3 regions of the Pseudomonas sp. 37 R 15 genome follow, and region 2 is predicted to be linked to each of the others. Evidence: riboswitches for the same ligand, from Rfam matches in the RefSeq annotation. Region 2 holds a riboswitch; each other region holds the start of a gene.
The links. A riboswitch is a leader RNA that binds a small molecule or an ion and turns the genes downstream of it on or off. The one in region 2 is predicted to bind cobalamin.

Region 1: it holds a riboswitch for cobalamin, as region 2 does, so the genes downstream of both, BFQ04_RS23780 (ABC transporter substrate-binding protein) here and BFQ04_RS03745 (CbtB domain-containing protein) in region 2, are expected to answer to the same signal.
Region 3: it holds a riboswitch for cobalamin, as region 2 does, so the genes downstream of both, cobO (cob(I)yrinic acid a,c-diamide adenosyltransferase) here and BFQ04_RS03745 (CbtB domain-containing protein) in region 2, are expected to answer to the same signal.

The regions. Positions count from the first base shown of each region.
Region 1 covers NZ_CVTV01000059.1:30,070-34,212, reverse strand. The annotation lists gene BFQ04_RS23790 (M4 family metallopeptidase) at 1-890, opposite strand, end outside; gene BFQ04_RS23785 (DNA/RNA non-specific endonuclease) at 1,025-1,954, shown strand; cobalamin riboswitch at 2,076-2,270, shown strand; gene BFQ04_RS23780 (ABC transporter substrate-binding protein) at 2,384-3,394, shown strand; gene BFQ04_RS23775 (FecCD family ABC transporter permease) at 3,391-4,143, shown strand, end outside.
Region 2 covers NZ_CVTV01000015.1:21,387-25,529, forward strand. The annotation lists gene nfuA (Fe-S biogenesis protein NfuA) at 1-31, shown strand, start outside; gene cobM (precorrin-4 C(11)-methyltransferase) at 175-921, opposite strand; gene BFQ04_RS03735 (cobalamin biosynthesis protein) at 962-1,384, opposite strand; gene BFQ04_RS03740 (CbtA family protein) at 1,381-2,085, opposite strand; gene BFQ04_RS03745 (CbtB domain-containing protein) at 2,097-2,285, opposite strand; cobalamin riboswitch at 2,382-2,610, opposite strand; gene BFQ04_RS03750 (M10 family metallopeptidase C-terminal domain-containing protein) at 2,794-4,143, shown strand, end outside.
Region 3 covers NZ_CVTV01000018.1:75,761-79,903, forward strand. The annotation lists gene bluB (5,6-dimethylbenzimidazole synthase) at 1-368, opposite strand, end outside; gene BFQ04_RS04240 (cobyrinate a,c-diamide synthase) at 365-1,771, opposite strand; gene cobO (cob(I)yrinic acid a,c-diamide adenosyltransferase) at 1,768-2,379, opposite strand; cobalamin riboswitch at 2,459-2,716, opposite strand; gene BFQ04_RS04250 (PQQ-dependent sugar dehydrogenase) at 2,816-4,129, shown strand.

The sequences.
Region 1 (4,143 bases), on a different contig from region 2:
CGCTCCCAGGCAAAGCCGCCGATCCGGGTGGCAACCTGATAGAAGGCATGGTTGGGAATGCCGGAATTGATGTGCACGCCACCATTGTCGTCATAGGTTTGCACAAAGTCATCCATGTGGCCGGGCTGAGGGTCCTTGCCCAGCAGCTTGTCGTCAAATGCAGTGCCGGGGGCCTTCATCGAGCGCAGTGCAGTGCCTTTTATCTTTTTGGTAAACAACCCTTTGCCGATCAACCAATCGGCGTCCTCGGCCTTTTGTTTTAACGCGTACTGCTTGATCAGCGACCCGAACACATCCGACAGCGATTCGTTCAGCGCACCGGATTGATTGAAGTACATCAACTTGGCTTCATCCTCGGTGACCCCGTGGGCCAATTCATGCCCAATCACGTCGAGGGCCACGGTGAAGCGGTTGAACAGTTGCTGGTCGCCATCACCAAAGACCATCTGGGTCGAGTTCCAGAACGCATTGTTGTAGTCCTGGCCGAAGTGCACGGTGGCATCCAGCGCCATGCCGGCATCGTCGATGGAATTGCGATCGAACACCTGGTCGAAAAAGTCGAAGGTCGCCCCCAGGCCGTCGTAGGCCTCGTCCACCGCGGCATCACCGCTGGCGGGTTGCCCTTCGCCACGGATCAGCTTGCCGGGCAGGCTGTCGGTGTTGTCGGCGCTGTAGATCGAACGCTGTTTCTCGGCGCCCGCCGCCAGCGCCATGCGGGCCGGGCCTTTGGCGGGCACGGCGACCATGCGCAACGAGCGGAACGTGCTGTCCTTGGCACGCGTGCGCAGCGCAACCTCCCGTTGGGCTTTGTCACCGTGGCGCGCGATCTGGTCGAGCATGTACGGCGGGATCAGGCAGAAAATCGGATTTCGCGGTTGGCGAACACACATAAGCTGGCTCCTTTTTGGCGTGTGGTGAACGGCCGGTCAACGACTTCAGGATAGACGCGGGTCTGCCGCCTGGGCCAAATTGTCATGAAATCATGTTGCAGTCGTGTTTATCCAAGGCCCATCAGGAATACCCCATGCCCGCACGTCACGTCAAAATCGACCTGTCCTATCGCCCAAGGCTTGCCGACCTTCGCCCACTGATCACGCCCAGCCCATCCTTGCTGGAGGCCAGGGCTGCGACGCCGCGGGTTACCGCAGCCAAGGACCTGCAGGACCGGCGCGGCTACGCCGAGGATTTTCTCGGCAGCTTCGGTGTGCCCTGGCCCACCCTTGACTCGACCCTGGCAGGCGATGCCCAGCCCGGGCGCCTGGACTACACGCACTTTTCCATCAGTATGTCGCGCTCCCGACGCCTGGCACTGTATGTCGGCGTCAACATCGATGGCGACAAGCACGTGGATATCGTGCGCAGCAACGACACCTGGGCCTACGACGGCCGCCTGCCCCTCGACGCCCAGGTGGGCGAGGACCTCTACGCCGGCAATGGCCTGGACCGTGGTCATCTGGTGCGGCGCCAGGACCCCAACTGGGGAAACGAGGCGAACACCGCCAACCTCGACACCTTCCACTTCACCAACTGCTCGCCGCAGATGAGCGGCTTCAACCAGAAGACCTGGCTGGAACTGGAAGACTACATCCTCGACAACACCCAGCGCTGGAAAGCCCGCGCCAGCGTATTCAGCGGCCCGGTGTTTGGCGACGACGACCGCCTGTACCGTGGCGTGAAAATCCCCCAGGCGTTCTGGAAAGTCGTGGCCTACCTCAGCGACGACGGCAAACCCTCGGCCAGCGCGTACATGATCGACCAGCGCCGCGAGCTGGACCAACTGGACCTGGTATTCGGCCCGCTCAAAACCTACCGGCGCAGCGTGCTGCAGATCGAACAATTGACCGGTATCCGCTTCGGCAACCTGGCCGACTACGACGGTTTCAGCAACGAAGAGCGCGCCACGGGGACGCGGATCGAAGCGCTGATCCGGGGGCCGCAGGATATCCGACTCTGACCACGGCCCATTGTAGGAGCGAGCTTGCACGCGAAGCACCTTAGAGCACCGCGGCGCATCAGGCCGCTCGCGTTATCGTTGACGACCTTCGCGAGCAAGCTCGCTCCTACAGGCCGTGATCGACTACCATAGCGCCGCCGGTTCCCACACGGGACTAACAGGGAATTCGAAACGCCGCCCGCGACGTCAATCGAAACTGCCCCCGCAACTGTAGGTGCTGAGCCTGCTCCCCACTGCCACTGGACGTTGTCCGGGAAGGCCGGAGCGTGGCGACGACGCATCAGTCAGGAGACCTGCCGGCCAAGTGACTCACTAACCGGCGGGGTGTCCGGGAAGGACATCCGCGCCCTGCCAGACCTGCAGCGTTCGAAGGTGTGTTTCCGAGCCGTACCGCCCCTGCTTCACGTACGGTTCACCGGAGATTGCCCCATGCTGCTACGCGTTTCGGCCCTGATCACTGGCCTGGGCTTGTGTGCCCTGGCCCACGCCGCGCCTACTCACTACCCGCTGACGGTCGAGAACTGCGGCAACAGCCTCACCTTCCAGCAAGCCCCCGCGCGCAGCGTGACGATCGGCCAGGCCGCCACCGAGATGCTGTATGCGCTGGGAGTGGGCAATAAAGTGGTCGGTACTTCGCTGTGGTTCAACGATGTGCTGGGGCAGTACAAGGCGCAGAACGACAGCATCGAGCGCCTGGCCAATAACGAGCCGAGCTTCGAGGCGGTCATCGCCAAGCGCCCGCAACTGGTGGCCGCCGAGCTGGAATGGGTGGTCGGCCCTCAAGGCGTGGTGGGTACCCGCGAACAGTTTCACGAACTGAATATTCCCACCTACCTGCTGCCCTCCGACTGCGAAGGCAAGGACAATCTGGTCGGCGCCGACGGCACGCGGCTGGAGCCGTTTCGCATCGAGACGATCTACAAGAGCCTCAGCCAACTGGCCGAGATCTTCGACGTGCAAGCGCGCGGCCAGCAACTGACCGATGAACTCAAGGCGCGCCTGGCCAAGTCGATTGCCACCGCGCAGAGCAAAGGTTTGAAACAGGCCAGCGCGCTGGTGTGGTTCTCCAGCGCCGAAATGGCCAGCGACCCTTACGTGGCCGGCCACAAAGGGGTTCCGCAATTCATGCTGCAAACCCTCGGCCTGCGCAACGTGGTGCAATCGGATGAAGAATGGCCCGCCGTCGGCTGGGAAACCATCGCCAAGGCCAACCCTACCTTCCTGGTGATCGCGCGCATGGACCGCCGCCGCTACCCCGCCGACGACCATGAAAAGAAGCTGGCCTTCCTGCGTAGCGACCCGGTGACGCGCAACATGGACGCGGTGAAACACAACCGCATCATCATCCTCGACGCCCTCGCGCTGCAGGCCAGCCTGCGCACCTTCGACGGCCTGGAACAGCTGGCCGCCGCCATCGACGGCTACAACCTGCCGCAATGATACGGACCCTGCTCGCCCTCACGCTGCTGCTGATCGCCCTGCTTGCCGGTGTGGCCATCGGCGAAACCGCTATCTCGCCGCAGGTGGTGCTCCAGGTGCTCGCCAACAAACTGTGGGCGGCTGGCTATGTGCTCGATCCCATCGATGAAGGCGTGGTATGGAACTACCGCCTGACCCGCGCCCTGGTCGCCGGTGCCTGTGGTGCGGGCCTGGCGACTTGTGGGGTGATCCTGCAATCGTTGCTGCGCAACCCGTTGGCCGACCCGTATTTGCTGGGCATCAGCGCCGGCGCCTCGACCGGTGCGGTGCTGATTGCCTTGCTCGGGGTGGGCGGCGGTTTGATTTCGTTGTCGGCGGGCGCCTTTGTCGGCGCCATGGCCGCGTTTGCACTGGTGATCCTGCTGGCGCGGGCCAGCGGTTCCGCCAGCGGCACCGGCCAGATCATCCTCGCCGGCATCGCCGGTTCGCAGTTGTTCAATGCGCTCACCGCGTTCCTGATTACCAAATCCGCCAGCTCCGAACAGGCCCGCGGCATCATGTTCTGGCTGCTGGGCAACCTCAGCGGCGTGCGCTGGCCATCGGTGTGGCTGGCGGTGCCGGTGGCGGTCGCAGGGCTGGTGGTGTGCCTGTGGCACCGACGTGCATTGGATGCGTTTACCTTCGGCACCGATTCGGCGGCCTCGCTGGGCATCCCGGTGCGTCGCGTGCAGGTTGTGCTGGTGGGCTGCGCGGCAGTGGTCACGGCGGTG
Region 2 (4,143 bases):
CCACACGCAGAAAGAAAACGCCTACTACTGAGTAAGGTGTTCACTGCGACGAAAAACGGCGCCCCGTGAGCGCCGTTTTTTCTGCTTGAAATTCAGTCGGTTGTGATACCTATCTAACAATAAGGATCAAGTGTGGGAGGGGGCTTGCCCCCGATAGCGGTGTGACGTAGAAACTCAAGGTCGGTATAGATGCACATGTCCCGCCCGATACAGTGAAGACTCACTGAACGTGTCACTGGCCAGCACCCGCCCCACCACAATCAGCGCCGTACGTCGAAAGCCTTTGGCCTCGACCTTCCGGGCAATATCACTCAGCGAACCCACCACCCAGTCCTGATCCGGCCACGTCGCGCGGTGCACCACGGCGATCGGGCAATCGGCGCCATAGTGCGGCAGCAGCTCGGCGACGATCTTCTCCAGGTGATTGACCCCCAGGTGAATCGCCATGGTCGTGCCGTGGCGGGCCAGGCTGTCGAAGTCTTCACCGGCGGGCATGCTGGTTTTATCGGCATAGCGGGTCAGGATTACGCTCTGGGCGATATCCGGCAGGGTCAGCTCGGTTTCCAGCAACGCCGCGCAGGCTGCCACCGCCGTGACGCCGGGTATGATCTGGAACGCAATGCCCAACTCACGCAAGTGACGGATCTGTTCGCCAATCGCTCCATACAGGCTTGGGTCGCCGGAATGCACACGCGCCACATCGTGGCCGTTGGCGTGGGCCGTTTTGATCAAGTCGATGATCTGTTCCAGGTGCAGTTCCGCGCTGTTGACCACCTGCTGCGCCTGATGGCCTTCCAGTACCGCTGCGGGCACCAGCGAGCCGGCGTAGATGATCACCGGGCAACTGCGGATCAGCCGCTGGCCTTTGACGGTGATCAGTTCCGGGTCGCCGGGACCTGCGCCGATGAAGTAAACGGTCATGCAAGATTCCTGTTGGAGTGCGCACGAGCATGAACAATGCTCAAGATCGGGTGGGGTGATTATCCGGGTTAGCGTCGACGCCGGCCAATGCAAAGGTGGCCTGCGCGCTTTTGCGGCAAGTGATCAGCAGCCGGACAGGGGCGCTGGCGAGCTGCTCGGCCAGGGCCAGCGCGGCGCTTTCGGCAACCCCATGACACTGGGTATGGGCAAAAGCGACGGCGGATTTGTGGCTCAGACGTTCCTCATAAGCGCTCAGGTGCGCGGCACTGAAACACAGCAGTGGCACGTTCAGTATCCGAGACAGTGCCAAAAGCCCTGGCTCATCCTGCTTGCGCTCAATGCTTGCCAATGCGCTCAGGTGCTGACGGTCGATTCCGGCCTCGGCGAGGGCACTGTCAACCAGCGCCAGCAGGGCCTGGGCACTACAGCCTCGCTGACAGCCCAGGCCGACGACCAGGGTCATGCCGGGTATGAACCGTCGCGGTGCCGGCGGAACAGCCAGGCGCTGATCAAGCCCAGGGCCAGCCAGAACGCAACGTTGGTCAACTGCGAAGCGATCTTGAACTGCGCTTCCAGGGCTTGCGGTGCCAGCATCGAATGCACCTCGGGTTGCGGTGCGCCGATCACGTGGGGCACCACAAGAATTGCCACACCCAGAACTTTCAGCCACCCGTTGCGCCCGAACACCAGCAACGCAATTGCTGCAGCCGTCGAGGCGGCGGTGCCGACCCACCAGATCTGGCGCTGTGCCAGGTCTGCGGCGGCGGTACCCGGCAACTCCGGTGGCAGGCCCAAGGTGGGGGCGAGCACAAAGGTCGCGTAACCGGCCAGCCCCCACAGCAAACCTTGGGCGGTGCGAGTGGGGGCACGCAACGTGTAGAGCCCGGCCAGCATCAGCGCAAACCCGACCGCTACCACCAGGTTGCCGCCGGTGGTGGACAGCACGCGTTGCCAGCCGTCCTGCGGCTCCCAGGCCTGGGCGTCATGGGTGTGTGCAGGCGCGCCTGCGGTGTGCTCATGGGTGACTTCGGTGGCCGATGGGGCCTTTTCGAAGGTTTCCGCCTGCAAAATCAGTGGAGCGACCCACAAGCTTTGCAGCAGCGTCAGCAACAGGGCAGCCAGAAGGCCGGTGAAGCCCGCAGTTTGCGCGATACGCTTGATCATCTCGGCAGGCCTCAGTGGCACGGGAACGCGGCGCTGTGCCGGGTATCATGGGCGGCGTTGTGCACCGCCTCGATATGCGAGAAACCGGCGAAGTACACCAGGCACGCGCCGAGGATCGACGCGCCGATGGCGGCGCTCAGGCGTTGGCTCAGGGTAGAGGTGCTGCTGGCGGTGTGCGAGGTACTGCTGGTGATCGACATGGCGCGTCCCTTCAGGTGTCTTGAGTGAAACGAGCGCATGAGAACCCCGCGAGCCGGGCACGCAGGGTTCTGAACAGCGCCCGCCCACCGCGGGTTTGTTATCTGAATTTTTCGGGCCGGTCTCCGGGCTTGCGAGGGGACGGCTCTGGAAAGAGTCGGCCTGACAAGCGTCTCCTTCCCATGCACAGGCACAGTGGATTTGACGCTTCGCTCGCTTACCGTTGCGGGGGCAGCACCGGACTGTTCATGCCTCTGATCAATCAAGGCATGGGTCACCGGTTTCCCGTTTCACCCTGTGAAGGGCACCCGAAACAAGATGCATAGGAAAACACGGGCCAGACCTGGGCGTCAATTGAGGCACAGGTTGGCGCAGCGCTCAGTGCTGCTGGGCAACCAATAGGCAATATCCTTAATTGGTTAAGGGCGTGCTCATGCTTTATTTTTATTGTCGCGTGTTGGAAGGTGGCCCCTGGAAGTTGAAGTGTCATTCGGGGTAGGAGGCTTATTTATGACGTATGTATCTCGACGTGTTTTTAATCCGGGTAATGTGTCCGAATATAGTCATCAGCTGCAACACGGCTGCGCACCCGACGACCAACAGCGTCCAGGCGCCAACGCCCCCGCGCTTTGGGACACATCCTTGCGTGTCGACGATCCCTACTATCGCGCAGGCTCCGGTAAACCCTCGTGGTCTACGGAGGCGATGGCGCGCAACATTGACAGGAGGGGGCGTCGGTTGACAGACAGCAATCGCGATGGCGTCGTGCGGGTCGGTTATACGTTTAATGAAGTTGCATCACAGGAAAGCAAGTTTAACGAAACACAAAAAGCACAGGCCAGACGTTCAATGCAATCCTGGGCGGATGTGGCGAATATCAAGTTTGAAGAAGATGCTGTTGACGCTGAAGCGCGGCTGCGGTTCGTCAACAGTGACAACCAGCAGCCACCGGTGGCGGACGGCTTGTTCTCGAGTTATCAAGGACGGGTACGGGTTAACCCCGACTATTCGGATAACCGCGCGCCGGCAGTCAACAGCTTCGCGCGCCAAACGCTCACTCACGAGATCGGACACACATTGGGCGCCGCGCATACGGGCAATTATGATGCGTCGTGGGGGCCTTCCAACTATGCAGACCACGCCGCCTACGCACAAGACAGTCGGGGCCACTCCGTCATGAGTTATTTTGCGCCGGGCAATACCGGTCAGGACTTCAAGGGCCAACATGCCTCGTCGCCGTTGATGGCTGACATTGCCTGGTCTCAGCGGGTCTATGGTGCCAATCACCAGACCCGTAACACCGATACCACCTACGGGTTCAACTCCAATACCCAGCGAGACGACCTGTCCTTGAGTTCATCGCGCAACCGTGCTGTCTTTTGCGTCTGGGATGGGGGTGGCAACGATACGTTGGACTTCTCCGGATATCATCAGGACCAGGTGATCAACTTGCGTGCCGAATCCTTCTGCGACGTAGGGGGAATGAAGGGCAATGTGTCCATCGCCAAGGGCGTTGTCCTGGAAAACGCCATCGGTGGTTCGGGCAATGACGTGCTGATCGGAAATGACGCCGACAACCGCCTCAAAGGCGGCGCCGGGGCGGACCGCATGCGCGGCGGTGCGGGCAGCGATACGTTTGTATACGACAATGCCGGTGATTCGACGTTGTACGCCCCGGACCAGGTGACCGACTTTGTCAGTGGTCAGGACAAAATCGATATTGGCGCGCTGTTGCGCAAACATGACATCCGTTCGCTGACATTCGTCAGCCAGTTCACCGGGCGGGCAGGCGAGGTGGGCGTGGGCTACGATCCGCACACGAACGAGTCGTGGGTCGTACTCGACTTGACCGGCAATGGC
Region 3 (4,143 bases), on a different contig from region 2:
CGTCGGCCGAAGATGTGCCGCTCGCGATCGTCCATCAGTGCCGCCACCAGCACTTCGGCGCAGTCGTGGATGCCTTCGACCTTGAGCTTCATGAAGTCGTCGGAGCGCTCGCCCAGGGCCTCGGCGGTGCGGATGCGTTCTGCTTCCACCAGTTGTTGAATCCGGCCCCGCAATTGACGGTCACTGATGCGGATAAAGCGCCACGGCTGCATCAGGCCGACGCTCGGCGCCTGGTGGGCGGCCTGGAGCAGGCGCTGCAGTAATTCAGGCGCGACGGTGCCACCGCTGAAGTGGCGCATGTCGCGGCGTTCGGCGATGGCGCGGTAGACGGCTTGGCGGTCGGCTTCGGGGAAGGCGTGGTCAGTCATGGCCTCATCGGGGGCAAGCCCCCTCCCACATTGGATGGGGTTTCAACTCGGTCAATTGTGGGAGGGGCGGTGCGACGATTCGACTTGCCCCCGATAGCGGTGTCGGGACCTGGCGCAAACAATGCGGCCACCGCCGCCGGGTTCGACGGAAAGTAAAAGTGCACATAGGAGGCTGTCATCCGCCCCTGCCGATAGACCGCCTCGGCCCCGCGCCCACCATTGGGGCTAAGCCCGCGGGCGATCGGCTCCAACGCTGTGCTGGTCAAGGAGTGATGATAGGTATGCCCGCGCAACGTGCCCTCGGGCAGCTCCACGATTTGCAGCGCCAGGGCGGCCAATTTCTTTTGCATCACTGCATCGCCCTGCAGCAGACCGAGCAGTTCGGCGCGGTTGCCGTCGACATCGGTCAGCGAGTCGAGCAAATACAGCATGCCGCCACACTCGGCGAGCAATGGCTTGCCGGCGGCATGATGGGCGCGGATCGCCTCAAGCATTGCAGTATTTTGCGACAGCGCCAGGTGATGCAGTTCCGGGTAGCCACCTGGCAGGTACAGGCTGTCGGCGTCAGGCAACGCATGATCGTGAAGGGGCGAGAAAAACGTGAGCTGCGCGCCCATGGCCCGCAGCAGGTCGAGGCTGGCGCCGTAGGTAAAGGCGAAGGCTTCGTCGCGGGCTACCGCAATGCGTACCCCGGCGAGCAAGGGCTCGGCCTCGATGACTTCGGGCGCGGCAAACATTACCGGCGGCGGCACGGCCACTTCGCAACTGCTGCCCAGCGCTTGGGCGGCGGCGTCCAGGCGCGCGTCGAGGTCATTCAGTTCGCTGGCTTGCACCAGGCCCAGGTGACGGCTGGGCAATTCGATGCCGGTTTCGCGCGACAGCGCGCCGTACCAACGCAAGCCTTCGGTCAGGCTGCCCTCCAGCAACTGCGCATGGCGCAGTGTGCCGACGCGGTTGGCGAGCACCCCGGCGAAGGGCAGGTCCGGCTGGTAGCGTGCCAGGCCTAACGCGAGCGCGCCGAAGGTCTGCGCCATGGCCGTGCCGTCGATCACGCCCAGCACCGGCACCCCGAAATGCCGCGCCAGGTCGGCGCTGGAAGGGGTGCCGTCGAACAGGCCCATCACGCCTTCGATCAGGATCAGGTCGGCCTCACCCGCCGCTTCCCACAACAAGCGACGACTTTCCTGCTCGCCGACCATCCACATGTCCAATTGATACACCGGCGCGCCACTGGCGCGTTCGTGAATCATCGGGTCAAGGAAGTCCGGCCCGCATTTGAATACGCGAACCTTGCGCCCCAGGTTGCGGTGCAAACGCGCCAACGCGGCGGTGACCGTGGTTTTGCCCTGGCCGGACGCCGGTGCGGCGATCAATACGGCCGGGCAATGACGGGGCTGATTCAAAGTTCGACGCCTTTCTGAGCCTTGATACCGGCCTGGAACGCGTGCTTGAGCATGCCCATGTCGGTGACGGTATCGGCCATTTCGATCAGTTCCGGCTTGGCACCCCGGCCGGTGACCACCACGTGCTGCATCGGCGGGCGGGCTTGCAGGTCGCCGAGCACCTGGTCCAGGTCAAGGTAGCCGTGCTTGAGGGCGATGTTCAACTCGTCCAGCACCACCAGGCCGATGGAGGGGTCATTCAGCATCGCCCTGGATACCGCCCAGGCCGCTTCGGCGGCGGCGATATCGCGCTGGCGATCCTGGGTTTCCCAGGTAAAGCCCTCGCCCATCACATGGAAGCGCACTTGCTCGGGGAAACGGCGGAAGAACATCTCTTCGCCGGTACTGTTGCGCCCCTTGATAAACTGCACCACGCCGCACTGCATGCCATGGCCCATGGCCCGGGCCAGCATGCCGAAGGCCGAGCTGCTCTTGCCCTTGCCGTTGCCGGTCAGCACCAGCAGCAAACCGCACTCATTGGGCGAATTGGCGATGCGTTCATCGATCACGGCTTTTTTGCGCAGCATGCGCGCCAGGTGGCGTTCGTCGCGGTCGGGGGTATCGGTCATGGCAGCTCTCCGTTGGGGCTGGACAAAAAACGGCGGGCAGGAAAAAAACAAAACAGACAGCCAAGCATCGCCCACCGTGATGCTGTTGAATGTTTCAGGCCGGTCTCCGGGCTCATGAGTGGCACTCGGTCTGTGTAAAAGACCGTGCAGGCCGACGGCGCGCCTTCCCATATCGCCTGCGATACAGTGGCCAACAGCGCCGTCTTGACTCATTTACCGTTGCGGGGGCAGCGCCGGAATTGCGGCAGCACTGTGTACAAGTGCGCTCACTCACCGGCTTCCCTGTTTCACTCTGTCGACGCGTACGCCACGGAGCACCTGAAACAAGCCGCGAAGGTTAGTGGGTTGGGGGTGGAGCGTCAATTAAAGCTGGTCCTGTACTTGAACCATCAAGGTGATGTGCTTCTCTACCCTTACAGGTATTCAGGAGAACACCATGCATAAAACCAGACTTGCCTTACTGATCATGCTGGCCGGCACCCTCGCCGCCTGCGGAGAAAGCTCTACCCTGCAGGTGACGGATGGCACCGGGCCCTCGCCCAAGCTGCCGGAACCAAACAAGACGCTGATCCCTACCGTGAACATCGCACCAGCTGTCGGCTGGCCCGACGGCGCCAGGCCAACCGCCGCTGCCGGCACGCAAGTGGCCGCATTCGCCGAGGGCCTGGAGCATCCGCGCTGGCTCTATGTGCTGCCCAACGGCGACATACTGGTGGCCGAGACCAACGCACCGCCCAAGCCGGATGACACCAAAGGCATTCGCGGCTGGGTCATGGAAAAAGTCATGGGCCGCGCCGGCGCTGGTGTGCCGAGCCCGAACCGCATCACCCTGCTGCGCGACGCCGACCATGACGGCGTCGCCGAAACGCGCACGGTGTTCCTGGAAAACCTCAACTCGCCGTTCGGCATGGCCCTGGTCGGCAACGACCTGTACGTGGCCGACTCGGACAAGTTGCTGCGCTTCCCCTATCAGCCTGGCGAAACCGCGATCAAGGCGGCCGGCACCAAGGTCGTCGATCTACCGGGCGGCAGCCTCAACCATCACTGGACCAAAAACGTGGTGGCCAGCCAGGATGGCAGCAAGCTGTATGTCAGCGTCGGCTCCAACAGCAACGTCGGCGAGAACGGCCTGGAAGCCGAAGAAGGCCGGGCGGCGATCTGGGAGGTCGACCGCGCCACGGGCCAGCATCGTATTTTCGCCTCCGGCCTGCGCAATCCCAACGGCATGGCCTGGGAACCCCAGAGCGGCAAACTATGGACGGCGGTGAACGAGCGCGATGAGATCGGCAGTGATTTGGTGCCGGACTACATCACTTCGGTCAAGGACGGCGCCTTCTACGGCTGGCCTTTCAGCTATTACGGGCAGCATGTGGATGTGCGCGTCACGCCGCAGAACCCGCAGTTGGTGGCCAAAGCCATCGCGCCGGACTATGCGGTAGGCCCGCATACCGCGTCGCTGGGGCTGACCTTCGCCACCGGCAACAAACTCCCTGCCCAGTTCAGCAACGGCGCGTTCATCGGCCAGCATGGCTCGTGGAATCGCAAGCCGCACAGCGGCTACAAGGTGATCTTCGTGCCGTTCGAGGGTGGGCAACCGAAAGGCAAGCCGGTGGATGTGCTGACCGGGTTCCTGGATAAGGACGAGAACGCCCTGGGCCGGCCGGTGGGCGTGGTGATCGATCAGCAAGGTGCATTGCTGGTGGCTGATGATGTGGGCAATAAGGTGTGGCGGGTGTCTGCTGCCAAATAAATATTTCCGAGACA